3 regions of the Erwinia sp. TECH1 genome follow, and region 1 is predicted to be linked to each of the others. Evidence: predicted binding sites of a transcription regulator. Region 1 holds the regulator's gene; each other region holds the start of a gene.
What was found. The regulator PhoB, encoded in region 1, activates phosphate uptake and scavenging genes when phosphate is short. The targets are predictions, from matches to a motif close to CTGTCATAAAACTGNCNNAT.

Region 1 (9,789 bases):
CTTGGCCCACTGCTGCGCTTCGGTCAGGCTGTTGCCCTCTTCCGTAGAAGCAAAGCCGCACTGCGGGCTGAGGCAGATTTGATCCAGGCTGACGAACTGCGCCGCTTCCGCGATGCGCTTCTTCACCGTTTCCGGATCTTCCAATTCGCCAGTTTTGGTCGTTACCAGACCCAGTACCACCTGCTGTTTGCCCGGTTTGATAAAGCGCAGCGGCTCAAACCCGCCAGAACGCTCGTTGTCGTACTCCAGGAAGAAGGCGTCGATATTCACGGTGCCGAACAGAATTTCCGCGACCGGCTCATAGCCGCCTTCGGAAATCCAGGTCGAGCGGAAGTTACCACGACAAACATGCAGGCCCACGGTCATATCGTCCGGCTTGCCTTCCAGCGCTTTATTCAGCACCTGAGCATAGATGTTCGCCAGCTCTTCAGGATCGTCGCCGCGCTCGCGGATTTGACGCTTTTGATCTTCCGAACACAGATAAGCCCAGACGGTATCGTCCAGCTGCAAATAGCGGCAGCCAGCGTCATAAAAACCTTTAATCGCATCGCGGTAAGTCAGCGCCAGATCGTTGAAGTAATCCTTCAGATCGGGATAGACATTAGCGTCAATCACTTTACGGCCGCCGCGAAAGTGCAGCACGCTTGGGCTTGGGATAGTCATTTTAGGGATAGCGTCGCCGCTGATGCTTTTCAGGAAACGGAAATCTTCCAGCATCGGATGGTTGCCGAAACCCAGCTTGCCGGTCACCTTTACGCCGCGGGCTTTGGTCTGCACGCCGTTGAACTGAATGCCCTGCTCCGCTTCATAGCGCTCCACGCCGTCCAGACCGTCAAAGAAATCGAAGTGCCACCATGCGCGGCGGAACTCGCCGTCGGTGACCACTTTCAGGCCGCTGGCGCGCTGGTGCTCTACCACCTCGCGGATCGCTTTGTCTTCGATCTGGCGCAGGGCGGCGGCGTCGATTTCCCCGGCCTGAAACTGCTCGCGGGCCTGCTTGATAACGGCAGGACGCAGAAAACTTCCTACAACTTCGGCGCGGTATTGGGCTGAATCTCTTTGCATGATCGGTCACTCCTGGCCTGCGCAGCGGCGCATAATTTCATGGTGAAATAGTTACTGTTTGTTATCCTGAGACATCTGGATGTCTAAATGGCTGAATGCAAGAATGTCATGAGAAAGATTCAGCGGCAAACGAGGAAATTTCATTACCCATGAAAAAAATTCATGTTGATGGTGCTTACCCCTCCACCATCGCTCTGGCCTTTTTTAGCTGGTCGTCAGACAGCGGCAGATAGCCCGCCTGGGTGACCAGCGCCTGGCCCTGCGCCGACAGCGCCTGCCGTAAAAAAGCCTTTGTCAGCGGCTCCAGCGGCTGGCCCGGCGCTTTGTTGACATAGATATAGAGCGGACGCGCGTAGGGATAGCGGCCGCTGCGAATATTCTCTACCGAAGGCGCAATCTCGCGATCGCCGTCAAGGGCGACCGGCAGCGTTTTTACCCCGGTCATATGCGCGCCCATGCTGGCGTAGCCGATACCGTTCAGCGTGCTTGCGACCGCCTGGATCACCGCAGCGGAACCGGGATATTCGCCCACGTCGTTACGAAAATCGCCGTTGCACAGCGCCTGCTGGCGGAAGAACCCCCAGGTGCCGGAAGCGGAATTGCGGCCAAAGCGCTGCACAGGCCGCTGCGCCCATTGCTGCTGCTTAAGCTGAAGATCGCCCCAGTTGCGTACGGCAAACGTCGCGCCGCAGCGGCGGGTTACGGAGAAAATAGCGTCGAGCTGCTGAGCGTTGATGCCCTGTAGCGGATTATCCTGATTGACCACCACCACCAGCGCGTCCATCGCCACCGGCACGGCCAGCGGCGCATAGCCGTAGCGGTTCTCGAACAGCTGGCGCTCCACCGCCTGCATGGGGCGACTCATAGCGCCAAGCTGTGCGGCGCCCGCCGCCAGCGCGGTCGGCGCCGTCGACGATCCCGCAGCCTGAATTTGTACGTTAACGCCCGGATAGTGGCGGTTAAAGCTCTCCCCCCACAGCGCCATCAGCGTGCCGAGCGTATCCGAACCCACGCTGCTGAGGTTGCCCGCCAGCATCCCTTCGTTCGCGCCTGTTGCCGTGCCGCACAGCAGCAGCAGCGCCAAAAACCACTTTTTCATTTTTTTATCCGCCAGCTCAGTGAACCGCATTCTGAGCCAGTTCGTTGTTGACGATCAACCTTGCAGGCAGCGAGAAGCAGAAACAGGTTTCTTTACCCGGCTGGCTGGTAATTTCCAGACGGGCATGGTGATGGCTGAGCGCGTGTTTGACGATAGCCAGCCCCAGCCCGCTGCCGCCGGTCTGCCGCGAGCGCGCCTTATCGACGCGATAAAATCGTTCGGTCAGGCGAGGAATATGCTCGGCGGCGATGCCCGGCCCGTTGTCGCAGACCTTAAACTGCGCGCCGTGCGACGTCTTTTGCCAGCTGACGGTGATGCGCGTGCCGTCCGGCGTATGGTTGACGGCGTTATAGACGAGATTGGAAATGGCGCTGCGCAGCTGCTCATCGTTACCGAATACCCGCAGCTGTGGATCGGCGGAAAAGTGGATTTCGTGCCGCCCCTGGCTGAGCGTTTCCGCCTCGCGCTGGAGCAGCCGCAGCATCAGCGGCACATCGACTTTTTCCTGCAAATCAAGCGCGGGCGCGGCTTCGATCCGCGACAGCGTCAGCAGCTGTTTAACCAGAGCATCCATGCGGCGGGTTTGTTCCTGCATGGTATGCAGCGCCTTATTGCGCGACGGGCCTTCCAGCACCGCGTCGCTCATCATCTCCAGGTAGCCCTGAAGCACGGTAAGCGGCGTGCGCAGCTCATGGCTGACGTTGGCGAAAAAGTTGCGCCGCGCGCCTTCCAGCTGATGCATTTGCGTCACGTCGCGCGCCACCAGCAGCCACTGGCCTTCGCTATAGGGCATTACGCGGAACTCAAGATGGCGATGGCTGTTCAGCACCAGCGTCAGCGGCCGCGAGAAATCGCGCTGGCGCAGATAGAGGGTAAATTCAGGATAGCGCAGCAGGTTTAAGATATTTTGGCCGTTGTCTTCCGGCCAGCGCAGCCCCAGCAGCTGTTGCGCCAGACCGTTGCACCAGAAAATCGTGCCCTCTTCCGTGGTCAGCACCAGCGCATCCGGCAAGGATTCCGCGCCGCTGCGAAAGCGTTTAATCAGATGGCCCAGCTCCCGACGGCGGCGGCGGTTGCGCGCCTGCATCTGGTAAAGGCCGTAAAAAAGCGGTTCCCAGCTGCCGCGTCCGGTCGGCGGCGTGATGCTGCGATCGATCCACAGCCAGTGGGAAAGACGAAGCAGGTTAGCAAAATGCCAGCCCAGCACGGCCAGTACGGCCAGCAGCAGCCACCACGGCAGCCCGCCGACCAGCAGACCGACAATCAGCGCTGGCAGGCAGGCGAGCAGCAGCTCAAGCAGCAATCTCTTCCAGGAGAGGCGTTCCAGCACGATGAAAACTCCAGTGGGGACAATCAGTAACGCGCAGAGAAGCGGTAACCCGTTCCGCGCACTGTCTGCACCATACGATCGTGCCCGGTCAGTTCAAGTGCCTTACGCAGACGGCGAATATGCACGTCTACAGTACGATCTTCCACGTACACGTTAGTGCCCCAGACGTTATTAAGCAACTGCTCGCGGCTGTAGACGCGCTCGGGGTGCGTCATAAAGAAATGCAGCAGCTTATATTCCGTCGGCCCCATCTCCAGCGGCTGCGTTGCCGACATCACGCGGTGCGAGGAGGGATCCAGGCTCAGGCCCTGAATTTCAATCACCTCTTCCACCGCCATGGGCGAAATACGGCGCATCACCGCTTTGATGCGGGCCACCAGCTCTTTGGGCGAAAAAGGCTTGATAATATAGTCGTCCGCGCCCACTTCCAGCCCGCGCACGCGGTCTTCCTCTTCGCCGCGCGCGGTCAGCATCATCACCGGAATATCGCGGGTCATCGCCTCGCGTTTCAGATGGCGGATAAACTGAATACCGGTGCCGCCGGGCAGCATCCAGTCCAGCAGGATCAGATCGGGCCACGGCTCAATCAACAGATTAATGGCGCTGTCATAATCTTCCGCTTCTATCGGCTGATAGTCATTTTGCTCCAGCACAAAACACAACATCTCACGGATTGGGGCTTCATCTTCGACCACCAGAATGCGCTTAGCCATTATTGCTCCTGCGTTTGTGACGGAATGTCACTGGATATGCGGCGTCATTATGCGTCAGATTTATGACACTTTTATGAAAAAAGCGCCGGCTAATCATCAGTTTTATAACACTTTCAGCAGGATGGAAATGCGTAGCTGAGGTTTTTTGGCCAGGCGTTTATAATCGGCGTTTCGCTTACCTGACACTGAAGGGACGCTATGCGACTTATTCATACCGCCGACTGGCATCTGGGCCAGTTTTTTTACACCAAAAGCCGGGCGCCGGAGCATGACGCTTTTCTGACATGGCTGGTCGGACAGGTTGAGCAACATCAGGTCGATGCCGTGATCGTCGCGGGCGACGTGTTTGATACCGGCTCGCCGCCCAGCTACGCGCGCGAGCTTTACAATCGGTTTGTGGTCAGGCTGCATCAGACCGGCTGCCAGCTGATTATTCTGGCGGGCAACCACGACTCCGTCGCCATGCTGAACGAATCGCGCGAGCTGCTGGCCTGTCTGAATACGCGGGTGATTGCCGCCGCCAGCGAGGATCCGGCCGATCAGGTGCTGATGCTGAACCAGCGGGACGGTCAGCCCGGCGCGGTGCTCTGCGCTATTCCTTTTTTACGCCCCCGCGATATTACCGTCAGCAAAGCGGGTCAGTCGGGACGGGAAAAACAGCAGACGCTGCTGGAAGCGATTACTCACCACTATCAGCGCAGCTACGCGGCAGCGGTGCAAATACGCGGCGAGCTGCCGCTGCCCATTATTGCCACCGGCCATCTGACCACAATGGGCGTCACCAAAAGCGACGCCGTACGCGATATCTATATCGGCACGCTGGACGCTTTTCCCGCCCAGGCCTTTCCCCCTGCGGATTATATCGCGCTGGGCCATATTCACCGCGCGCAGCGCATCGCCGATACGGATCATATTCGCTACAGCGGCTCGCCCATTCCGCTCAGCTTTGACGAGCTGGGACGCGATAAAAGCGTGTTCCTGGTCGATTTCGCCGACGGCCAGCTACAGCAGGTCATGCCGCTGACGGTGCCGCTCTTTCAGCCCATGCAGATGATTAAAGGCTCGCTGGAAGAGATCGAGCGCCAGCTGCGCGAGATCCAGCCGCCGGAAACGGGGCAGAAAGTCTGGCTGGATATCGAAATCGCCACGCAAACCTGGCTCAACGACCTCCAGCGGCGTATCCAGGAACTGACGGAAAGCCTGCCGGTCGAGGTGGTGCTGCTGCGCCGCAGCCGCGAGCAGCGCGACAGCATTATCAGCCGGCAGAACAACGAAACCCTGAGCGAGCTGAGCGTGGAGGAAGTCTTTCAGCGCCGTCTGGCCGCCGAAGAAGAAGAGCCGGAGCGCATCGCGCGCGCCACGCTGCTGTTCAGCCAGACGCTGGCGGACATGGAGGAGCCATCATGAAGATCCTGACGCTAAGGTTTAAAAACCTCAACTCGTTGAAAGGCGAATGGAAAATTGACTTTACCGCCGAACCGTTCGCCAGCAACGGGCTGTTCGCCATTACCGGCCCGACCGGCGCGGGCAAAACCACGCTGCTGGATGCCATCTGCCTGGCGCTTTATCACGAAACGTCGCGGCTGGGTAAGCTGTCGCAGTCACAGAACGACCTGATGACGCGGGATACCTCAGAATGCCTGGCCGAGGTGGAGTTTGAAGTAAAAGGCGTCGCCTGGCGGGCGTTCTGGAGCCAGAACCGCGCACGCGGTGCCGTAGACGGCAATCTTCAGGCACCGCGCGTCGAGCTGGCCCGCTGCGACAATAACAAAATCGTCGCCGACAAGGTAAAAGACAAGCTGGAGATGCTGACCGAGCTGACCGGGCTGGATTTTGAGCGCTTCACCAAGTCGATGATGCTCTCGCAGGGACAGTTTGCCGCCTTTCTTAACGCCGACGCCAACAGCCGCGCCGAGCTGCTGGAGGAGCTGACCGGCACGGAAATCTACGGTCGCCTTTCCGCCAGCGTTTTTGAGCGGCATAAAAACGCCCGTGGCGCGCTGGAGAATCTGCGGGCGCAGGCCGCCGGGATGGCGCTGCTGGATAATGAACAGGTTCAACAACTTACGTTACAGTCAGCCCGGCTGCTGGCAGAGGAGCAGGCGCTCACTTCGCAGCTTCAGCATCGGCAGCAGCTGCTGCACTGGCACCAGCAGTACCAGACGGCGCTACAGGCAAAAGAAGCGGCCGTCGCCGGGCAGCAGGAGGTGGAAGCGGCCTGGCAGGAAGCGATGCCGCAGCTGAACCGGCTGCAACAGGCCGAACCGGCGGAAAAGCTGCGTCCTCAGTGGCTACTGCGCAATCAGCATCGGCAGGATCGGCTCGCGCTCGCTGAGCAGCAGCAGCACATCAATACGCAGCGCCAGCAGGCTCAACAGCAGCTGGACGAGCTGGCCGACGAGCTGAAAAAGGCGGAGGCGGCCCGGCAGCAGCACGAAAACGACAGGCAGCAGCAGGAGACGCTGATCGCCGAACAGCTGCTGCCGCTGGATAACCGTATCGACACGCTGGCCCAACAGAACCAGGCGCTGGAAAAAGAAGTAAGCGATTACCAACTTCATCTTAACGCGCGCCAGGCCGCGCTGCATCAGGCCCAAAACCAGCACAAGGAAAACGCGGCCCGCCAGCAGGAGCAGCAGCGCTGGCAGCAGCAGCACGCCCATTTTGCCCACTGGGGAGAATCGCTGCCGCTGTGGCGCGCGCGCTTCGAACAGCAGCAGCAAAGTGAACAGGCGCTGGCCGCGCTGCGCCAGCGTATCCACGAACAGCAGCAGGCGGTCAGCCGACTACGGCAGCAGATTGCCCAGGCGGAACAGCAGGCGCAGCCGCAGCAGGCTCAGCTTGAAGCGCAGCAAAAACAGGTCGCGGAAGCCGAAGCGGCGTTAACCAGCCAGCGGCAGCAGCGTTCCGAAGAGCAGCTACAGGCCTCGCTGACCAGGCTACAGCAGCAGCGGCCGCAGCGGCAACGCCTGGCGCTGATCGCCTCGCAGTGGCCGCCGCTGATGCAGCGAAGCCAAAGCCAGCACAACGATCGCACCGCGTTGCAGCAGCAGCTCCAGCAGGCGCAGGCCGATCTGCAAAACCTGCGCAGCGGCTGGAAAGAGAAGCGGCAGCATTTGCAGGACCTGGAAAAACGCTGCGAGCTGGAGCAGCGCATCGCCGATCTGGAGCAGTATCGCGCCCGGCTGGAGCCGGAACAGCCCTGCCCGCTGTGCGGCTCCTGCCAGCATCCCGCCGTCGCCGACTATCAGGCGCTTGAGCTTTCTGAAAACCAGCAGCGCCTTGCCGCCTTAAGGCTGGAAGTCGACCAGCTGAAGGATCGCGGCACCGCCAGAGGCGAACAGGTGAAAAGCCTGCAGGCGCAGCTGGAAAAGCTGCAGCGTGAGCTGACGGAAAGCGACAGCGAAGCGGCGCGCCTGCGCGAACAGTGGCAGAGCACGGCGCAGGCGCTGGGCCTGAGCGCTTCGCCGGACGATCTGCAACAGACCAGCGACTGGCTGACCGCTCAGGAACGCCAGGAAAGCGAAACGCAGGCGCAGCTGCTGGATTTGCAGCAGCGCGCCCACCAGCTTCAGCAGCAGAAAGATCGGCTGGCGGAAATGCAGAAAGCGCTCAGCGAGATGAAGCAGCAGCAGGAGCTGGCAGGTCAGCAACTGCTTACTTCTGTCAGAACGCAGGAAGAGCTGGAGCAGTCGCTCGCCCAGCAACAACAGCAGGCGCAGCAGCAGCATGATAGCCTGCGCGCTGCGCTGGCCGAACGGGATCTGACGCTGCCGCCGGCGGAGGAAACCGAAAACTGGCTGCATGAACGACAGAAAGAGTGGGATGCGTGGAACACTGTTGCGCAGTCGCTGACGGCTTCGGCTTCGCAGCTGACCGCGCTGGCCGCGCAGCAGCAGGCGTTGCAGGAAGAGATCGCGCGTGAACAGGCGCAGCTGATCCAGCGTGAGCAGCGCAGCCAGGCCGGTCAACAGGCGCTGGCCGTCCTGCGCGACCAGCGGCGACAGCTGTTTGGCGACAAGGTGGCGGCCGAGGTGCAGCAGCAGCTGCGCGCGCTGTCGCAGCAGCATCTTGAGCGCGGCCAGCAGCTACAGCAGCAGTGGCAGCAGCGGCAGAACCAGTTAAATACCCTGACCGGACAGCATAATTCGCTGGACGAGCAGCTGACCGTGCTGACGCACAGGCTGGAACAGGCGCAGCAGGCCTTTAGCGCGGCGCTGGAAGCCAGCGACTTCAGCAGCGAGGCGGCCTTTACGGCGGCGCTGATGGATGAAGATCGGCTGCGGCAGCTGCAGGCGCTACAGAAAACGCACGAGCAGCGACGCCAGCAGGCAGCGATCCTGCTGGCTCAGGCAGAAAAAACCCTGACGGCGCTGCCGGAAAAGCCGCAGGATCTGCCGGAAGATCCTTCTGCGCTGCACGCCGCCGTGGAAAGCCTCTCGCAACAGCTGAAAGAAAACGCCCGTCAACAGGGCGAGACGCGACAGCAGCTCAGCAGTGATGCGGATCGCCGCGAACAGCAAAAAAACCTGCTGGCGACCATTGAGCAAGAAACGCGCCAGGTAGAAGACTGGAGCTATCTCAATCAGCTTATCGGCTCGAAGGAAGGCGATAAGTTCCGCAAATTCGCCCAGGGCCTGACGCTGGATCATCTTGTCTGGCTGGCGAACAACCAGCTAAACCGCCTGCACGGCCGCTATTTGCTCCAGCGCAAATCGCAGGAGGCGCTGGAGCTGCAGGTCGTGGATACCTGGCAGGCGGACGCGCTGCGCGATACGCGCACCCTTTCCGGCGGCGAAAGTTTTCTGGTGAGCCTGGCGCTGGCGCTGGCGCTCTCGGATCTGGTCAGCCATAAAACGCAGATCGAATCGCTGTTTCTGGACGAAGGCTTCGGCACGCTGGATGCCGCTACCCTGGACGGCGCGCTGGATGCGCTAGACGCGCTGAACGCCAGCGGTAAAACCATTGGCGTAATCAGCCATGTGGAAGCGATGAAAGAGCGTATCCCGGTGCAGATCAAGGTGCGCAAAATCAACGGACTGGGTTACAGCCGACTGGAAGTGCCGGGCTGAATCTGCCAGTAAAGCGGCGAGCCGAAAGCCTCAACAAAATGGTCGATGACCGCCCTGACGTTAAGAGGAGGATGCCGCGTATGGGGGTAAATCGCAGCGATATGCTGCGGCTCGGTAGTGATAGCGGCAGCAAAATCCGGCAGCAGCCTGACCAGCTCGCCCGTTTGCAGTCTGTCGCCGATCAGCCAGTCCGGGTAGAGCAGCAGCCCCATGCCCCCCAGCGCGGCGACCAGCAGCGTTTCCGCATGGTTTGACGCCAGCAGCGGCGACACGGGATAGTGGATCCACTCCCTGCCCGGCTGGCGGAAAAACCAGCGGTTCGGGCCGGACGAACCGCGGTAAACCAGACAGCGGTGGCGATGCAGTTCGTCGGGATGGACAAGCGCGCCATGCTTACGCACATACTCAGGCGAAGCGGCCAGATAATAGTATTGCGTGCCGAATACGCGGGCGTGAAAAGAAGAATCGGTCAGCGCGCCGATACGAAAGATCACATCAGCCGGTTCTTTA
Region 2 (9,789 bases), 3.3 Mb from region 1:
CCAGCTGACCCACAGCCGCGAGCGCTACCGGCGCAACCTGCGCTTTTACGCCGACGATCCGGGGCTGCGCGTCGGCGGGCCGACTTATCACTGGGTCAGAGAAGGCATTCTGGCCGGCAAAAACATTCTGGCTCAGGCAAAAGAGATAAAGACGCCGCTGCTGCTGTTACAGGCCAGCGCGGATAAGGTGGTGGATAACCGCGCTCAGGATCTCTTTTGCCAGGCCATGAAAGCGGCGGGAAACCCCTGCGAGGGCCCGCTGATTATCGCAGGCGCGCGTCATGAGATCTTGTTTGAAAAAGACAGCATGCGCGCCGAAGCGCTGGAGGCCATTACGGCGTTTTTTGCCCGGCATCCCTGATTTTACTGCTCAGATATAGCAACCGTAGCTCACCATTAACAGAGGTTTTATGTACCCGATTGTTGCTTCCGATCTCGACGGCACGCTGCTGTCGCCGGATCACCGTTTATCCGCTTTCGCCCGTGAAACGCTCCAGCTGCTGACGCAAAAGGGCGTCCATTTTGTGTTCGCCACCGGTCGCCATCACATTGATGTCGGGCAGATGCGTGACAGCCTGGGTATTGATGCCTATATGATCACCTCGAACGGCGCGCGCGTGCACAATACCGCAGGCGAGCTGATCTTCAGCCATAACCTGGAAGAAGACATTGCCCGTGAGCTTTTTGCTTTGCATCACAGCCACCAGGATATCTATACCAACGTCTACCGCGATGAAGAGTGGTTCCTTAACCGCCACCGCCCGGAAGAGATGGATTTTTTCCGCGAGTCCAATTTTAACTACCAGACCTATCAGCCGGATTCGCTGCCAACCGACGGCATCAGCAAAGTGTTCTTTACCTGCGCTAAGCCGGAACTGCTGATCCCGCTGGAAGAGGCGCTGATGGCGCGCTGGGGCGATCGGGTTAACGTCAGCTTCTCGCTGCCGACCTGTCTGGAAGTGATGGCGGGCGGCGTTTCCAAAGGTCACGCGCTGGACGCGGTATCCCGACTACTGGGCTTTACGCTGGCGGACTGCATCTCTTTTGGCGACGGCATGAACGACAAAGAGATGCTGAACATGGCGGGCAAAGGCTGCATCATGAGCAACTCGCATCAGCGCCTGAAGGATCTGCTGCCGGAACTGGAAGTGATTGGCAGCAATGCGGATAACGCGGTGCCGAACTATCTGCGCAAGCTTTATAACGTCTGAAGCCGGTAAAAGCCGCCTCTGGTTACAGAGGCGGCAACGCTTACCGCTTCAGGAAGCGCACGGCCTTGTCCGGGAAGTCGGTAAACAGACCGTCCACGCCCGCCTGGTTATAGAGCGCGTCGTACAGCTCGTCCACGTTATCCACCCAGCCGGGCAGCTGGTCGGCCCGCACGGTATAGGGATGCACGACCAGGCCATTCTGATGCGCCTCCTTCACCATCGGCGTAAAGTGAACCGCGCCTTTGGTCGAGCCGTTGGCAATCAGCATATGATAATCAGGGCCGATGCCGTCGACGTAACGGGCCAGCGTTTTCATCGCGCCCGGTTGCAGCATCCAGTCATAGCTGTAGTTCACCCATTTCCCGTCTTGCTGCTCCTGCGTCTCTTTTGAGTCCGTTTCGGTGATCAGCTGCACCAGTTTGACGTCCATGCCTCTTTGCGGCTCCAGCTCCGTTTTAATGCGTTTGAGTTCGTTATGGTCAAAGCATTGCAGGTAGACGTTGTCGCTTTTCGAGCTATAGCCGTACTGCTTAAGCACATCCAGTACCCTGGCGGAGATATCTTTGCCTTCCTGGCGGTGAAACCACGGCGCTTTAATTTCGGTGTAGATGCCGATATTTTTGCCCGTCGAGTGGTTCAGGCCCTGAATAAATTCAATCTCTTCGGCAAAGGTATGCACGTGGAAGTCCGATTTGCCCATCGGGAAACGCTGCGGATAAGTCTGCACTTTCTTACCGTCTTTTAGCGTAAAGCCTTCCGTAAACTTCAGCCCCTTGATTTCGGCCAGCGTAAAGTCGATGGCATAGTAACGTCCATCCTTTCTGGCGCGGTCGGGATAGCGTTCCGCCACGTCCGTTACGCGATCCAGGTAGTGATCGTGCAGCACCACCAGCCGATCGTCGCGGGTCATCACCAGATCCTGCTCAAGGAAGTCGGATCCCTGCGCGTAAGCCATCGCTTTGGCGGGCAGCGTGTGTTCCGGCAGGTAGCCGCTCGCGCCACGATGGGCAATTACAATCTTGTGTGTTTCCGCGGCTACTGCGCCGAACGAAGCGCCCAGCAGCAGCATAGCTATCAGCTTTTTCATTGCGTTGCCTCTTTTTTGTGCCTGTGTTCGTTCAGCATGGTGATAACCAGCAGGATAACGGCCAGCACGCCGCCGCCGATCATCACGATAAAGCCGCCGTCCCAGCCGAAGTAATCTACGGTGTAGCCGACAATAGCGCTGGCGGCCACCGAGCCGCCAAGATAGCCGAACAGCCCGGTGAAGCCCGCCGCCGTTCCCGCAGCTTTCTTCGGCGCCAGCTCCAGGGCGTGCAGCCCAATCAGCATTACTGGCCCATAAATCAGAAAGCCGATTACAATCATGCAGGTAATATCCACGCCCGGATTGCCGGGAGGATTCAGCCAGTAAACCACGGTGGCGATCGTCACCAGCACCATAAAAAAGACGCCGGTCGCGCCACGATTGCCTCTGAACACCTTATCGGACATCCAGCCGCACAGCAGCGTGCCGGGAATGCCGGCGTACTCATAAAGAAAGTAGGCCCAGGAGGATTTATCCAGCGTAAAGTGCTTCACCTCTTTTAAATAGGTCGGTGACCAGTCGAGAATGCCGTAGCGCAGCAGATAGACAAACACGTTGGCCAGCGCGATATACCAGAGCAGCCGGTTGGGCAGTACGTACTGCATAAAAATTTGCCTGGCGGTCAGCTCCTCTTCCTGGCTTTTATCATAGTCGGGCGGATAGTCGTTTTTATACTCTTCAATCGGCGGCAGACCGCAGGATTGCGGCGTGTCGCGCATCAACGCAAAGGCGATAACGGCCACCAGAATGGCGGCGAAAGCGGGCATATAAAGCGACGCTTTCCAGTCGTTAAACCAGTACATGCCCAGCAGAAACAGCAGCGGAGGCAGGCCGCCGCCGACGTTGTGCGCGCAGTTCCAGACGGAAACGATGCCGCCGCGCTCCTTGTGCGACCACCAGTGCACCATAGTGCGTCCACAGGGCGGCCAGCCCATGCCCTGGAACCAGCCGCATAAAAACAGCAGCACGAACATCACGGTAATGCTGGAGGTGGCCCAGGGAACGAATCCCATAAACAACATGACCGCCGCCGCCAGAATTAAACCGGCGGGCAAAAAGTAGCGTGGATTCGAGCGATCGGAAACGGATCCCATAATAAATTTAGAAAATCCGTAGGCGATGGAAATACCTGAAAGGGCAAAGCCTAAATCCCCCCGAGAAAAACCCTGCTCGATCAGCGAAGGCATCGCCAGCGCAAAATTTTTCCGCACCAGATAATAGGCCGCATAGCCGAAGAAAATACCAAAAAATATCTGCCAGCGTAATTTACGATAAAGCGGATCGATTTCGCTGGTGTCAACGCGCGTTCGATGCGACGCAGGTTTAAAAACAGATAACATAACAGCCTCCAATGGCAATTTATATTCGTTTTTTTCGTCGTGCAGCAACAGATAAACGCGATCCGTAGCGGAAGGAGCCTAAAAGAAAACGCGCGGCCTCGCTGTGAAGAAGAACCCAAAGGTTACATTTTTATGACAATCAAACGAATTATGCGGCACGCTTCTCTGAATGCTTGTAGCCATGCCGGCAAGGAGTGTGAGCAGGCTCACTCAAACGGCAGGATAAAAACAGGTGAGTACATTTTGCAATCAGATGTCAACCAGATATTTCCCCGCGTCCACGTTGATTTCGCTACACTGTGCCCACTTTTCACCAGCGAGTTTTTATCGTGATCTTACTGATAATCACCACTATCCTGTGGGCCTTTTCGTTCAGCCTGATCGGCGAATATCTGGCAGGCCAGGTCGACAGCGTCTTTTCCGTGCTGATCCGTCTGCTGCTGGCCGCCGTGGTTTTCCTGCCGTTTCTGCGCTGGCGCGGCTATCGGCCATCAACGCTGCTGCTCTATATGGGCGTAGGCGCGCTGCAGCTGGGTATTATGTATCTGTTCAGCTTTGAGGCTTACCTCTACCTCAGCGTTTCCGAGCTGCTGCTGTTTACGGTGATGACGCCGCTCTATATCACCCTGATTTATGACCTGATGAGCGGAAGAGGCGTGCGCCCCGGCTATGCACTGAGCGCGCTGCTGGCGGTGGCGGGCGCGGCGATTATTCGCTACGACAAGGTCAGCGACCACTTCTGGTTTGGCCTGCTGCTGGTGCAGCTTGCCAACCTTTGCTTTGCCGTTGGCATGGTGGGCTACAAGCGCCTGCAGGAAACGCGTCCGATGCCGCAGCACGCCGCCTTTTCCTGGTTTTATATGGGCGCGGCGCTCGTCGCGATTATCGCCTGGTGCCTGTGGGGCAATCCGCAGAAGCTGCCGACCACCACGCTACAGTGGAGCATCCTGATCTGGCTGGGCGTGGCGGCTTCCGGGCTGGGTTATTTTATGTGGAACTACGGCGCGACGCAGGTTGATGCCGGCACGCTGGGCATTATGAATAATATGCACGTGCCCGCCGGATTGCTGGTTAACCTTGCAATCTGGCAGCAGCAGCCGCACTGGCCGAGCTTTATCGTTGGCGCAGCGGTAATTTTCGCCTCGCTATGGGTACACCGACACTGGGTGATCAAAAAATAGCACGACGATAAAAAGCGGGGCGCGACACGCCCTGCTTAACGCCTTTGCCTGGCTCGTTAGTGAACCAGGCAAAGGCCGTGATTTACTGACCAGCAGATTCACATTCGTTTTACTGGTTTTGCCAATATGGCTACCGCTGTCGTTACCTGCCCGCTGTTATAACTCAGCGCTGACGGGCAAAGCAGCCTATAAATTTTAGAAAAAAGCGTGCCGAAAATAGTTTTGGTAGTGTCGTTGTTTTTACCTGCGCTGCTGATAGTTGCGCTCTCATAATATATCCACTTTCATGGTTCGCTGTATTTACAATGTGTAAATATCAGGCGGATATTATGAGGGGTGACTTACCCTGTAAAGGCAGGAAGGAAATATAAATAATGCATTTTTTTGATAGCGTTTAAATAGCAGGCAGCCCGAAGGCTGCACTAATATTTAAGCTTTTTTAACAGGGGCAGGGCGTAATTTCATTGTCATTCCCTTCAGGAAATTCCTTAAAATCTGATCGCCGCATTCACGGTAATTTTTATGCCCTGGCTTTCGGAAAATAGCGCCAATTTCAGACTGGCCCACGGCGAAGTCCGCCAGCTTAAGCACGTCAATAATATCCGTAGTTTTTAAATCGAAAGCGATGCGCAGTTTTTTAATAATAATATTATTCGTCATCTTGCGTTCGACAGAAGGCTCAGGCGCATCTTCGCTTTTGCCACGGCGCTGAAAAATCAGCCCGTTCAGGAAATAGCCCATTACCACGTCAGGACAGGCGCGAAAGCCCGCTTCGCCTTCTTTTTTCAGGAAGCTTTGCATTTCCGCTTCGCTGACTTCACTTTCCGCCAGCGCCAGGATGCCAACCATCTGAGCATCGCTCAGGCTCAGCATGTAGCGCACGCTGCGCAAAACGTCATTATTGGTCATAAAAATCTCATTGGTTCAGGATCGTTGGCCGCATTATAGAGACAAATGGCGCTGGATAAAGGAATACCGTCAGCAAAAAGGCAGGCGGCCAGCGCGTTATAAAGGCACGGCTGCGCTAAAAGGGCCACCGCGCAAAAGCGATCGCCCGTACTGGCCGCTCAGGAATGATGCAAAGAGGTCGGCAGCGGCGTGCCCGGCGCGGAAGCGTCCCTGACCAGCGGCAGATGCTCGCAGGCGTGCTGGCGGGCGGAGCGGATAAAAGCTTCGACTACTGCCTGACGCTGCTCGCCGTCGCGCACGGCGGCATATAAACGGCTCCATAAACCCTGGCCAAGCGTTTTGGTCACCACCAGCCCCTGATGCTCAAAGCTTTCCACAACCCAGTGCGGCAGGGCGGCGATGCCCATGCCCGCGGACACCATCTGGATCAGCAGCAGCGTATTATCCACGCTTTTTAACGCCGGGCTGACGCCTGCGGGCTGCAAGAAATGCCGCCAGATATCCAGGCGCTGCCGCTGCACCGGATAAATCATCAGCACTTCGCTGGCCAGATCTTCCGGTGAAATATGATCAACCTGCGCCAGCGGATGGTCGGGCGCCAGCACCAGGCGAACTTCAAAATCAAACATTGGCGAATAGAACAGCCCGCTGCGCGGCAAAATATCGGAGGTGAGCACCACGTCCAGCTCCCCCTGTTGAAGCGCGGGCTGGGGATCGAAAGTCACCCCGGATTTAAAATCCATCACCACCTGCGGCCAGCTCTGACGGAAGTTGCTCAACGCTGGCGTCAGCCATTGAATACAGCTGTGGCACTCGATAGCGATACGCAGCGTGGCCTGATGCGGTTCGTGGCAGGCCTGTAAAGCGTGCTGGATCTGCGGCAGCACCTGCTCGGCAAGCTGCAGCAAGATTTCGCCCTGCGGCGTAAAGCGCAGCGGCTGGCTTTTACGCACAAACAGGCGGAAGCCCAGGCGCTGCTCCAGATCGCTGAACTGATGGGACAGGGCCGACTGTGTCTGATGAAGCTGAGCGGCGGCGGCGGCCAGCGAACCGCTGTTGCGCAGCGCTTGCAGCGTCCGCAGGTGTTTGAGTTCGATCATGAGAGTCCTTCACATCGACAATGAACAATTTGCGCTTGTGGTGAATACAGTACCTGCGGATTATAGATGTGTAAACATCTGGACGTCTAAAAGCCCGATTGCCACGACAGCGGGCGGTAACTGAGGAACGCATTGATGACTATTCTGAACCATACGCTCGGCTTCCCCCGCGTTGGCCTGCGTCGCGAACTGAAAAAAGCACAGGAAAGCTACTGGGCGGGCAACAGCACGCAGGAAGCGCTGCTGGCGGTAGGCCGCGAACTGCGCGCCCGCCACTGGGAACAGCAGAAACAGGCTGGGGTAGACTATGTACCGGTCGGCGATTTCGCCTGGTACGATCATGTGCTGACTACCAGCCTGCTGCTGGGCAACGTGCCTGCCCGTCATCAAAATAAAGATGGCTCTGTCGATCTGGATACGTTGTTCCGTCTGGGCCGTGGCCGTGCGCCGACCGGCGAACCTGCGGCGGCGGCTGAAATGACCAAATGGTTTAACACTAACTATCACTATATGGTGCCGGAATTTACCCCGGGGGCAGCAGTTTAAGCTTAGCTGGACGCAGATCCTGGACGAAGTGGACGAAGCGCTGGCGCTGGGCCATAAAGTGAAGCCCGTGCTGCTTGGCCCGGTGACCTATCTGTGGCTGGGTAAAGTCAAGGGCGAGCCGTTCGACCGTCTGAGCCTGTTAACCGAAATTCTGCCGGTTTACCAGCAGGTGCTGAGCGAGCTGGCGAAGCGCGATATCGAATGGGTGCAGATCGACGAGCCTGCGCTGGTGCTGGAGCTGCCGCAGGCGTGGCTCAACGCCTTTAAACCGGCTTACGAGGCGCTGCAAGGGCAAACCAAACTGCTGCTGACCACCTACTTTGACAGCGTCGGCACCAACCTGGACGCTATCGTTAAGCTGCCGGTTCAGGGTCTGCATGTTGATTTGGTACACGGCAAGGACGATATCGCCGCGCTGAACGCTAAAGTGCCGGCCGACTGGTTGCTTTCCGTCGGCGTAATCAACGGCCGTAACGTGTGGCGCGCCGATCTCAGCAGCTGGTTTGAGCGTTTACAGCCGCTGGTCGGCAAGCGTCAGCGGCTATGGATCGGCTCTTCCTGCTCGTTGCTGCACAGCCCCATCGATTTAAGTACCGAAACCCGCCTGGATGAAGAAGTAAAAAGCTGGTTCGCCTTTGCGCTACAGAAATGCCAGGAGCTGGCGCTGTTGAGCCATGCGTTAAACCACAATGACGCGCGGTCGCTGGAAGCCTGGAGCGCGCCCATCCGCGCCCGCCGGGACTCTGCGCGCGTGCATAACGAGGCCGTCAGCAAACGGCTGGCCGCTATCACCGCGAAAGACAGCGAGCGCCACAGCAGCTATAAGGCGCGTGCCGAAGCCCAGCGCCAGCGCTTTCAGCTGCCGGCCTGGCCGACCACCACTATCGGCTCTTTCCCGCAGACCACCGAAATCCGTGGCCTGCGCCTGGATTTCAAACAGGGGCGTCTGGACGGAAAGAGCTACCGCACCGGCATTGCTGAACATATCAAACAGGCGATCGTGGAGCAGGAGCGGCTGGGGCTGGACGTGCTGGTTCACGGCGAGGCGGAGCGCAACGACATGGTGGAATACTTCGGCGAAAACCTGGACGGTTTTGCCTTTACGCAAAACGGCTGGGTACAGAGCTACGGCTCCCGCTGCGTGAAGCCGCCGGTGATTATCGGTGACGTCAGTCGGCCGGAAGCGATCACCGTCGAGTGGGCGAAATACGCGCAGTCGCTGACCGACAAGCCGGTAAAAGGGATGCTGACCGGCCCGGTAACCATTCTTTGCTGGTCTTTCCCTCGTGAAGACGTGTCGCGTGAAACCATCGCTAAGCAGATCGCGCTGGCGCTGCGGGACGAAGTGGCCGATCTGGAAAAAGCCGGTATCGGCATTATCCAGATTGATGAGCCGGCGCTGCGTGAAGGCCTGCCGCTGCGGCGGTCAGAGTGGGCTGCCTATCTGGAGTGGGCCGTAGACGCGTTCCGCCTGAACGCCGCCGTGGCGCAGGATGCTACCCAAATCCACACCCATATGTGCTATTGCGAATTCAACGACATCATGGATTCTATCGCCGCGCTGGATGCGGATGTGATCACCATCGAAACCTCACGTTCTGATATGGAACTGCTGGAATCGTTCGAGGAATTTGACTATCCGAACGAAATCGGCCCGGGCGTTTACGACATTCACTCGCCAAACGTGCCAAGCGTGGCATGGATAGAGGCGCTGCTGCTGAAAGCGGCGAAGCGTATTCCGGTGGAGCGTTTGTGGGTGAACCCGGACTGCGGCCTGAAAACGCGCGGCTGGCCGGAAACCCGTCAGGCGCTGGCTAATATGGTGGAGGCGGCCCGCAATCTTCGCAAAGCCGCTGTCTGATGGTGGTGTTGCCCGTGGACCTCTCATTTATTGATAACGTTTAGCGGCGTTTGGAATGTACGGGCGATGAAGCTGGCACTGTGCCCGCCGCGAGGGTGGCATAAAAAAAGCCCGCCGATTGAGGCGGGCTCAGACTGCTGACAAACCTAAATAGCGGATGCATCCTGGTGTTTCTTACAGCAACCCAGCTGTTTCACGGTGGCAGAGGCTGAGCGGATAAGCGGACCGTTTTCGCGCATGGACGCGCGAAACGAGCCTACATGGACGTATCTACGGCGTGTCCGTGTTCCGATCTGCCTCTGCCGCTTTTCATCAATCTGCAAGCGGCCTAAGTTTGAGTTTGTCAGCAACCTCAGCCCGCCGATTGAGGCGGGCCTGAGCGTTAGCTGACGCCGTGCTGCCTGAACCAGGCCAGCATTCGCTGCCAGCCGTCTTTGGCCGACTCTTCGTGATAGCTGGGACGATAATCGGCGTTAAACGCGTGCCCGGCCTCGGGATAAACCACGATTTCCGATTTGGCGTTCGCCGCCCGCAGCGCCTGACGCATGGTTTCC
Region 3 (9,789 bases), 2.6 Mb from region 1:
AACGCTCGACCCAGCCTAACGTGCGCTCGGCCAGCAAATTACGCGCCAGCGGCAGCGAATCCATCACCATCAGGCCCAGATTTCGCCCCAGCACCAGCGGCGTGTAGCGGTTAGCAAACAGCCTGACCAGACTGTCGGTTATCCCGATAGTAGCAACGGCATCCGGCTGGCGACGCTGCTGAAACTGTTGTAGCACGCCGTAGCTGCCGATATCCTGCTGCGCCCGCCAGGCGGCGGCCACGGATTCCGCCAGCGACATTACGTCCCGGATACCTAAATTAAATCCCTGGCCCGCAATCGGATGCAGCGTTTGCGCCGCGTTGCCAACCAGCGCCAGCCGATGGGAAACGTGCTGCGAAGCGGACAGCAGCGCCAACGGATAGCTGTAGCGCTGCCCAACCTGGGTAAAGCGTCCCAGCCGCCAGCCAAAGGCTTTTTGCAGCTCGTCTAAAAATTGCCGATCGTCCCAGCTATCAATCTGCGCTTTTTGCGCCAGCGGGTGGCACCACACCAGCGAACTGCGACCAGAGGACATCGGCAGCAGCGCCAGCGGGCCATTTTCGGTAAAGCGTTCAAACGCCCTTCCCTGATGCGGCTGTGCGGTGGAAACGTTGGCAATAACAGCAACCTGCTGATAATCCTCAGAAGCCACCTGCACGCCGCAGGAGGCGGCCACGGCGGAGCGGGAACCGTCTGCAGCCACCAGCAGCTGCCCCGTCAGCGTTTCGTCATTATCCAGCAGCACGCTGACCTGCTGCTGCGTCCGCTCGACCTTCGCCACCTTCGCCGGACAGACCACGCGTACGCCCGGCGCTTTTTGCAGCAGCTTAAACAGCCGCTGGCCGATATCGTGCAGCTCAACCACCTGCCCCAGCGCGGGAATATCATAATCTTCCGCAGCCAGCGACACAAAGCTGGCGTGCCCGCGATCGCTGACGTGAACGTGAGTGATCGGCGTGGCGCACGCTTTCAGCGCGGGCCAGAGGTTGATCGCCGCCAGCTGCTGGCAGGTGCCTTCCGCCAGCGCTATCGCCCGTCCGTCATAGCCGGGATGCGTTCTTGAAGCCGGATCCTGCGCTTCGACCAGCGTCACCGGCAGCCTGCCCTGGGTCAGCCAGGAAACAGCCAGCGCCAGCGTCGCGCCCGTCATCCCGCCGCCTGCGATGATCATGCTCATAATGTTTTAGCCGCCGCCATTAATGCTTCAATCTCATCCGGATCTTTCACCACGCTGTCGGTCAGGTTTTCGTTGCCATCCTCGGTGATCAGAATGTCATCTTCCACCCGGATACCGATGCCGCGATATTCCACAGGCACATCCGCATCCGGCGCGATATACAGACCGGGCTCGACCGTCAACACCATGCCCGGCTCCAGCACGCGATCGCGCTCGTGACCGTAGCCGCCGACATCGTGCACGTCCAGCCCCAGCCAGTGGCTCAGGCCGTGCATAAAGAACCGGCGATGCGCCTGTTCCGCAATCAGCGTCTCAACATCACCCTGCATTACGCCCAGCCCGACCAGCCCCGTCACCATAATGCGCACGACTTCCGCATTAACTTCGCGGATGCTGGTGCCGGGACGAAACAGTTCCAGCGCCCGATTAAGCGATGCCAGCACGATATCGTAGACGGCGCGCTGAGGCTTGCTGAATTTGCCGTTAACCGGGAAAGTGCGCGTAATGTCGCCCGCGTAGCCTTTCAGCTCGCAGCCCGCATCAATCAGCACCAGATCGCCGTCGCGCATCCTGGACTCGTTTTCGGTGTAGTGCAGGATGCAGCCGTTTTCACCGGCGCCAACTATGGTGTTGTAAGAGGGAAAGCGCGCGCCGTGACGGTTGAATTCGTGCTGGATTTCGCCTTCGAGCTGATACTCAAACATTCCGGGCCGACACTGCCGCATCGCCCGCGTATGCGCCAGCGCGCTGATACGACCGGCTTCACGCAGCACGGCCAGCTCTTCCGGCGATTTAAACAGGCGCATCTCGTGCACCCAGGGCCGCCAGTCGGTCAGCGTCGACGGCGCGGTCAGGTTCTGACGAGCGCCGCGCCGCAGCTTCTCCAACGCGCCAAACAGCAGCGTGTCGGCCTGCTCGTAAAGCCCCTGTGCGTGATAAACCACGTCCAGGCCGTTCAGCAGCTGCGGCAGCTGGTCGCTGATGGCATCCCAGGGCAGCGCGCGATCGACAGCGAGTTTTTCCGGCGCGGCATCCTGACCCAGACGACGGCCAAACCAGATTTCAGCGGTCAGATCGCGAACGCGATTAAACAGCACGCTGTGGTTATGGTTTTCCGCGCTTTTGATCAGCACCAGCGCCGCTTCAGGCTCGTTAAAGCCGGTAAAATACCAGAAATCGCTGTTCTGCCGATAAGGGTACTCGCTGTCATTGCTGCGCGTCGCCTCCGGCGCGGCAAAGATCACCGCCGCGCTGGCCGGTGCCATTTTTGCCAGCAGCGCCTGGCGACGGCGCACGAACTCTTGCTGTGTCATCCGCTTCTCCTGAATGCAATCCATCTTAGCGCCCGCATACAGCGCGCTTTTTTTCTGTCGCCGCCCCTGGCGTGGCAGAAATTAGTGCAGCGTTGGTTTTTTCACTTCCACCGCCGTTGGCGCGATATGGGTAAAGGTGTCGTGGCAAAGCAGCGCCGCTACGCGCACATACTCAATCACCTCTTCCAACGACTGTTCCAGCTCTTCCTGGTCTTCATCTTCATCATAGCCGAGCTGGGCGATAGTACGCAGATCGTCAATCGCCTCGCCCGTTTCGCCCTTGACCTTATCGAGCTTCGGCTGCGACACGCCCAGGCCCAGCAGAAAGTGGTTAACCCAGCCCGCCAGCGCATCCGCCCGATCGAAGACGGTGATATCGTCATCTTCCGGCAAATAGAGTTGAAACAGGAAACCTTCGTCTTCCAGCGTATCGCCGATGCCCTGGTGCAGCTGCTGCAAAGGCTGAGCCAGCGTCTGCGAGAAGGCCATGCCTTCGTTCGTTAAGTCGTGTACCAGCGTCTGCCAGCTACTGTCCTTGTTGCCGCCGCAGAGAATTCCGCTGATCAGGCCGTGCATTTCAGCCGGGGTCATTCCCACGCCCTGCTGCGTCAGTGCTGAAGCCAGCGCGTCGTAGCCCGGCATTGTGTTTGTTAGTGACATAGGTTTTGGTCATCGTTGGCTGGATAAGTTCGTGTTATGCTACCACCAGGTGCCTCTTTGATTCCAGAAAGGGGTTGTTTCTTCTGCCAGGGGTAGATATAGTTGCGCCCCTCCCAAACCATTGAGCGGCAAGGGAGATTACCGGCGAAGTAATCAGTCAGGATGGTTTTATGTCTGCACAGCCCGTAGATATTCAAATTTTTGGCCGTTCCTTAAGAGTGAATTGTCCGCCTGAACAGCAAGATGCGCTGAATCTGGCCGCCGAAGACCTTAATCAACGGTTGCAAGATCTTAAAGTTCGCACTAGAGTCACCAATACTGAACAATTGGTTTTTATCGCCGCGTTGAACATCTGCCATGAGTTAGCGCAGGAAAAGATGAAAACCCGCGATTATGCCAGTAATATGGAACAGCGTATCCGAATGTTACAGCAGACTATCGAGCAGGCATTGCTTGAACAAGGTCGCATTACGGAAAGAACTGGAACGCAATTCGAATAACACGTTAACGTTATCTGTGTTACAGTAACGGTGATGTAAAAAATTCTCTGAGGTGTTTGCAAGCGGGCCAGTCCCCTGAGCCGATATTTCATACCAAACAGAGTGTGGCGCTCTGTAACCTGTGTGCATGCTCGGTCCGTCCGAGAAGCCTGATGGTTATGACGGTACACTCACCTTGAACCAAGGGTTCAAGGGTTACAGCCTGCGGCGGCATCTCGGAGATTCCCTTCTTTACCACCTGCAAAGCCATGTTCTTCCCGGCGCTTTCGGGTTCCCTGCTTTATCCCGCTTCCGACACGGTGAAACTGATGAACCTCAGCCTTCTCGATCGTCAGGATATTCGTACTCACATTCGCCATCTGCGTCGTGACCTGACACCAGAACAGCAGCGCCTGGCCGCCGTAACGGTCGCCGAACATGCGCTAAGCTTCAAACCCGTTCAGCAGGCCCGCAAAATCGCGCTGTTCCTGTCCTTCGACGGCGAACTGGATACCCGTCCGCTGATTGCCAAACTTTGGCAGCGTCATCAGGAAGTTTATCTGCCCGTACTGCACCCTTTTTCACGCGGTCAGCTGCTTTTTCTGCGCTATGACACGGAAACGCTGTTGCAGCCTAACCGTCTGCGTATCCCGGAACCGCCGCTGGATATCCGCAACCTGGCCACGCTGGACGAGCTGGATGTGATAATGGTGCCGCTGGTGGCGTTCGATCGGGCCGGACAGCGTCTGGGTATGGGCGGCGGCTTTTATGACCGCACTCTGCAAAATTGGCCGCAGCACGGCCTGTTGCCGATTGGCCTGGCGCATGACTGTCAGCAGGTAGAAACATTGCCCGTGGCGGAATGGGATGTGCCTTTGCCGGCGATAATTACGCCTTCGCGGCTCTGGCAATGGCAGGAAAAGCGTCCCACGAGCGGGGACGCTTTGCGTCATCAGTAAAGCAGACGAGCGCGAATGGTGCCCGGAATCGCTTTCATCTGCTGAAGCGCGTTGTCGGCCACTTCCTTCGTCGCATCGATATCGATCACCACATAGCCCATCTGCGGCGTGGTTTGCAGATACTGCGCGGCAATGTTGATGCCCTGACCGGCAAAGATATTGTTGATGGCGGTCAGCACGCCGGGACGGTTCTCGTGAATATGCAGCAGGCGGCTCTGCTGGCCATGCATCGGCAGCGACACTTCCGGGAAGTTAACCGCTGACAGCGTCGAGCCGTTATCTGAGTATTTCGCCAGTTTACCCGCTACTTCAATCCCGATATTTTCCTGCGCTTCCTGCGTTGAACCGCCGATATGCGGCGTCAGGATCACGTTGTCGAACTCGCACAGCGGCGAATTAAACGGATCGGCGTTAGTTGCCGGCTCTTCCGGGAAGACGTCGATGGCCGCGCCGGCCAGATGTTTGTCCGCCAGCACTTTGCACAGCGCCGGAATATCCACTACCGTGCCGCGTGAAGCGTTGATCAGCAGCGAGCCGGGTTTCATCATCGCCAGCTCTTCCGCACCCATCATATTCTGGGTGGAGGCCGTTTCCGGCACGTGCAGGCTGACCACATCACTCATATTCAGCAGTTCGGAGAGGTAGCGAACCTGCGTGGCGTTGCCGAGCGGCAGCTTGCTTTCGATATCGTAAAAGTAGACGTGCATCCCTAAGCTTTCGGCCAGCACGCCCAGCTGCATACCGATATGGCCATAGCCGATAATGCCCAGCTTTTTGCCGCGCGCCTCATAAGAGCCGACCGCCAGCTTGTTCCAGATGCCGCGGTGCGCTTTAGCATTGGCGGCCGGTACGCCGCGCAGCATCAGCAGCAGCTCGCCGATGACCAGTTCTGCTACGGATCGGGTATTGGAGAAAGGCGCATTGAACACCGGAATACCGCGTTTTTCTGCGGCCTGCAAATCGACCTGGTTAGTGCCGATGCAGAAGCAGCCTACCGCGACGAGTTTTTCTGCCGCGGCGAAAATCTCTTCGGTCAGGTTGGTACGCGAGCGGATACCAATAAAGTGCGCATCGCGGATCGCTTCTTTCAGCGTTTCGCTGTCCAGCGCGCCCTTGTGAAATTCGATGTTGGTGTAGCCTGACGCCCGAAGATTCTCAATCGCGCTCTGGTGCACGCCTTCGACCAGCAGGAACTTAATCTTGTCTTTCTCCAGTGATACTTTTGCCATTTCCCGACCCTATTCAGCAGACTTCAGAAGTGACTGACTCCGTGAGGAATAAGTCAGCCTTCTGTCAAAATATCAAAATTTACGCGCGCGGCAATACAAACGATTGCCTTGCGGCCAGCACGGCAGCCGAAAGCATCAGCATAAATCGGCAGATAATCATGACACGTGAAGCATCGTCAGCAGGATCGCGAGGCGGGGGTAAATTCCGTGACATAAGTCACCAAATTTGTGGGGCAAAAGAAAAGATGTTTTTTTATAAAAATTAACCGAGGCGATAGCCGCGCCGGTAAGATCGTTTTTTTATGGCTTAGAGCTTAGAGCTTAGAGCTTAGAGCTTAGAGCTTAGAGCTTAGAGCTTAGAGCTTAGAGCTTATCGATTGTGGCCTGGCATTTAGCACCTGGCACTTAGTACTTAGTACTTAGCACTTAGCACTTAGCACTTAGCACTTAGCATTCAGAGCTTACGGCTACAGCTATGACCTGGCGCTTATAGCTATGGCTACAGCTATGACTTAGAGCCTGGCGCTTAAGGTCGCGGCTGACGGCCACGACCTTGATGCACTACCGGCCATTCCCGGCTGGTAAAACGGCCACGCTAATCAGCTAATCGCCCAGCGTTTTTACACCGTTTGCCGTGCCGATCAGCGCCACGTCCGCGCCACGCGTGGCGAAAAGCCCCACCGTGACTACGCCCGGCAGCGCGTTGATGGCTTTTTCCAGCGCGACGGCATCCAGGATTTTCAGATTATGCACGTCCAGGATGACGTTACCGTTATCGGTGACCACCTGCTGACGATATTCCGGCAGGCCGCCCAGCTTCACCAGCTCGCGCGCCACAAAGCTGCGAGCCATAGGAATGACCTCGACCGGCAGCGGAAATTTGCCCAGCACGTCGACCTGCTTGGATTCGTCGGCGATGCAGACGAACTTCTTCGCCACGGCGGCAATGATTTTTTCACGGGTCAGCGCCGCGCCCCCGCCTTTAATCATCTGCATCGCGCTGTTGATCTCGTCGGCGCCGTCAACGTAAACCGACAGGGAATCCACCTCGTTCAAATCGAAAACCGGAATACCTAAGCTTTTCAGCCGGAGCGTGGAAGCCTCCGAGCTGGAAACCGCGCCTTCAATCTCATTTTTAATCGAGCCCAGCGCATCAATAAAGTGGGCGGCGGTCGATCCGGTGCCCACGCCAACGATAGTGCCGCGTTCAACATAGTTTAACGCGGCCCAGCCAACGGCTTTTTTCAGTTCATCCTGCGTCATGGTAAGTTTAGAATCCGTGCTGCTACTGTGTGGCGATAGTATAAAGCAACCCTCGTTGAAAAAACCGCCCTGCGGCGCCATTTGTTGTCACTCTGGAAGAGAGACCGCAAAACCGGGACGCCAGCTTTAAGCGCAGGGCAAAATGGCAAAAATATGGCATAGTGCAGATTCCACACCTGAAAGAGAGCTAAAACAACAATGAAACGCCCGGACTATCGAACGCTTCAGGCGCTGGATGCAGTCATTCGCGAGCGCGGCTTTGAACGCGCGGCGCAAAAACTTTGTATTACCCAGTCAGCCGTTTCCCAGCGCATCAAGCAGCTGGAAAATATGTTTGGTCAGCCGCTGCTGGTGCGCACCGTGCCGCCTCGCCCTACCGAACAGGGGCAAAAGCTGCTGGCGTTGCTGCATCAGGTAGAGCTGCTGGAAGAAGAGTGGCTGGGCGATGAAAACAGCGGCACCACGCCGCTGCTGCTGTCGCTGGCAGTGAACGCCGACAGTCTGGCGACCTGGCTGCTGCCCGCGCTGAAAACGGTGCTGAGCGATTCACCGGTGCGCCTGAATCTTCAGGTGGAAGACGAAACCCGTACCCAGGAGCGCCTGCGGCGCGGCGAAGTAGTCGGCGCGGTAAGTATCCAGCCGCAGCCGCTGCCAAGCTGCCTGGTGGATCAGCTCGGCGCGCTGGATTATCTGTTTGTCGGCTCGAAAGAGTTCGCCGCGCGCTACTTTCCGAACGGCGTGACCCGCTCCGCACTGCTGAAGGCGCCGGCGGTGGCTTTCGATCATCTTGACGATATGCATCAGGCGTTTTTACAGCAGAATTTCGATCTGTCGCCCGGCAGCGTGCCGTGCCATATCGTTAACTCGTCGGAGGCTTTTGTGCAGCTGGCGCGTCAGGGCACGACCTGCTGTATGATCCCGCACTTACAGATTGAGCGCGAGCTGGCGGAAGGCGAACTGATCGATCTGACGCCGGGGCTGTTTCAGCGCCGAATGCTGTACTGGCATCGTTTTGCGCCGGAAAGCCGCCTGATGCGCAAAGTGACCGACGCGCTGATTGCCCACGGCCATCGCGTGCTGCGCCAGGGGGAATAGCGCTCAGGTTGGAGCGGATTTTTGCCTGGCATCCCTGGCAAAGAAAAGCGTCCGGAATGCTTACCGGACGCGGCTTTCAGCAAGCTGAGATTACTGCTTGCGCTGTAGCTCAAACACCACATCCACCTGATCGTCAAAGTGAATGCTCTGCTGCTCGTAGGTTTGCGCGGCCGAGCTCATCGGCGCGGCGTCGGCGGTTTTAAACATTCTCGCCATTGGCATCGGCTGATAGTTGGCTACGTGATAGCGAATGCTGTAAACCGGCCCCAGCTGAGCGTTAAAGCCTTTCGCCAGCTCGCCAGCCTGATGCGTCGCGTTTTCGATAGCGGCCTGCCGGGCTTTATCGCGATAGCTATCGGGATTAGCCACGCCCAGCTCAACGGAGCGGATTTCGTTCAGGCCCGATTTCAGCGCGCCGTCCAGCAGCTCGTTCAGCTTATCCAGCTGGCGCAGCGTAACCTGCACCTGACGCACCGCGCGATAGCCTTTCAGCTCCGATTTGCCGTCTTTCAGATAATCGTATTCCGGCTGCGTACGCAGGTTGGCCGCGTTGATATCTTTTTTATCAATGCCGTTTTTCTGGAGAAAATCAAAATACTGGGCGACACGGCTGTCGGCCTGTTTTTTCGCTTCAGAGGCATCTTTCGACGAGACGCCAACCTCTATCGCCAGCGTGGCAATATCGGGCGTTGCGTCGACGCTTGCCTGCCCGGACGTGACAACATGCGGGCCGTTAGGCAGTTCATCCGCCACGGCGGCAAAAGGCGAGGTAAAAATAAGGGCGGCCAGCGCCAGTTTGGTCAGCTTCAAAGGAGATCCTCCATGGGACTTCAGTCATAGCAGAAGAAGCCGGCCTGACTACGGCGTACCGGCTTCCACAATTTATCCATCAGTTCGCATCTTAGTGCGATTGTACCTGCCAGACTATGACCTTAATTCCTGGAATGAGTTCGGCCGTGTTTACCAGATATTCAGCGCCTGCAGCGCCAGCTTCAGGGCGATCAGCCACATCACCAGCCCCACCAGCAGATTAATAATACGCTGCGCCCTGGTGGTATTGAGACGCGGTGCCAGCCAGGCAGCAAGGATAGCCAGGCCGAAAAACCAGATTAGCGAGGCGCAGGCCGATCCCAGTGCAAACCATTTGCGCGCTTCTGCCGGAAGCTGGCCGCCCAGGCTACCCAGCACCACAAAGGTATCGAGATAGACGTGCGGATTCAGCCAGGTTACGGCCAGCATGGTGGCGATAATGCGCCAACGGCTTTGCTTCATCGCTTCCGATGACGCCAGCGCCACATCGCCGCTGAAGGCGGTACGCAGCGCCCCCCAGCCGTACCACAAAAGAAACAGTACGCCGCCCCAGGTTACCAGGTTCAGCAGCAGGGTGGAATGGGTCAGCAGCGCGCTGCCACCGAACACGCCACCGCAAATCAGCAGGATATCGCTCAGCGTACAAAGCGTGGCGGTCATTAAATGGTAGTGGCGGCGCACGCCCTGGTTCATCACAAAAGCATTCTGCGGCCCCAGCGGCAGGATCAGCGCGGCGCCCAGCGCCATGCCCTGCAGAAAAACGGCAAACATAGAGTCTTCCTCAAACGGTTTCAGCTGGCGGCG

Region 2: glpT (glycerol-3-phosphate transporter) is a predicted target of PhoB. The motif match lies at 3,758-3,777, and genes of this name have one in related genera.
Region 3: serA (phosphoglycerate dehydrogenase) is a predicted target of PhoB. The motif match lies at 5,866-5,885, and genes of this name have one in related genera.

Annotation. Positions count from the first base shown of each region.
Region 1 is NZ_JBSRZK010000001.1:1,296,188-1,305,976, reverse strand. Features, by position in the region: gene ACVWZ0_RS06015 (cobalamin-independent methionine synthase II family protein) at 1-1,065, opposite strand, end outside; gene ACVWZ0_RS06010 (PstS family phosphate ABC transporter substrate-binding protein) at 1,241-2,164, opposite strand; gene phoR (phosphate regulon sensor histidine kinase PhoR) at 2,181-3,494, opposite strand; gene phoB (phosphate response regulator transcription factor PhoB) at 3,518-4,207, opposite strand; gene sbcD (exonuclease subunit SbcD) at 4,406-5,614, shown strand; gene ACVWZ0_RS05990 (SbcC/MukB-like Walker B domain-containing protein) at 5,611-9,279, shown strand; gene ACVWZ0_RS05985 (LysR family transcriptional regulator) at 9,252-9,789, opposite strand, start outside.
Region 2 is NZ_JBSRZK010000001.1:4,566,553-4,576,341, reverse strand. Features, by position in the region: gene pldB (lysophospholipase L2) at 1-361, shown strand, start outside; gene yigL (sugar/pyridoxal phosphate phosphatase YigL) at 411-1,211, shown strand; gene glpQ (glycerophosphodiester phosphodiesterase) at 1,252-2,280, opposite strand; gene glpT (glycerol-3-phosphate transporter) at 2,295-3,638, opposite strand; gene ACVWZ0_RS21445 (carboxylate/amino acid/amine transporter) at 3,968-4,819, shown strand; gene ACVWZ0_RS21440 (YehS family protein) at 5,249-5,728, opposite strand; gene metR (HTH-type transcriptional regulator MetR) at 5,887-6,828, opposite strand; partial or broken gene metE (5-methyltetrahydropteroyltriglutamate--homocysteine S-methyltransferase) at 6,964-9,235, shown strand; gene ACVWZ0_RS21425 (dienelactone hydrolase family protein) at 9,618-9,789, opposite strand, start outside.
Region 3 is NZ_JBSRZK010000001.1:3,898,501-3,908,289, forward strand. Features, by position in the region: gene ubiH (2-octaprenyl-6-methoxyphenyl hydroxylase) at 1-1,177, opposite strand, end outside; gene pepP (Xaa-Pro aminopeptidase) at 1,174-2,490, opposite strand; gene ACVWZ0_RS18255 (YecA/YgfB family protein) at 2,572-3,150, opposite strand; gene zapA (cell division protein ZapA) at 3,321-3,650, shown strand; RNA gene ssrS (6S RNA) at 3,692-3,876, shown strand; gene ACVWZ0_RS18270 (5-formyltetrahydrofolate cyclo-ligase) at 3,959-4,588, shown strand; gene serA (phosphoglycerate dehydrogenase) at 4,582-5,817, opposite strand; gene rpiA (ribose-5-phosphate isomerase RpiA) at 6,421-7,080, opposite strand; gene ACVWZ0_RS18285 (LysR family transcriptional regulator ArgP) at 7,279-8,175, shown strand; gene ACVWZ0_RS18290 (oxidative stress defense protein) at 8,266-8,985, opposite strand; gene argO (arginine exporter ArgO) at 9,136-9,756, opposite strand.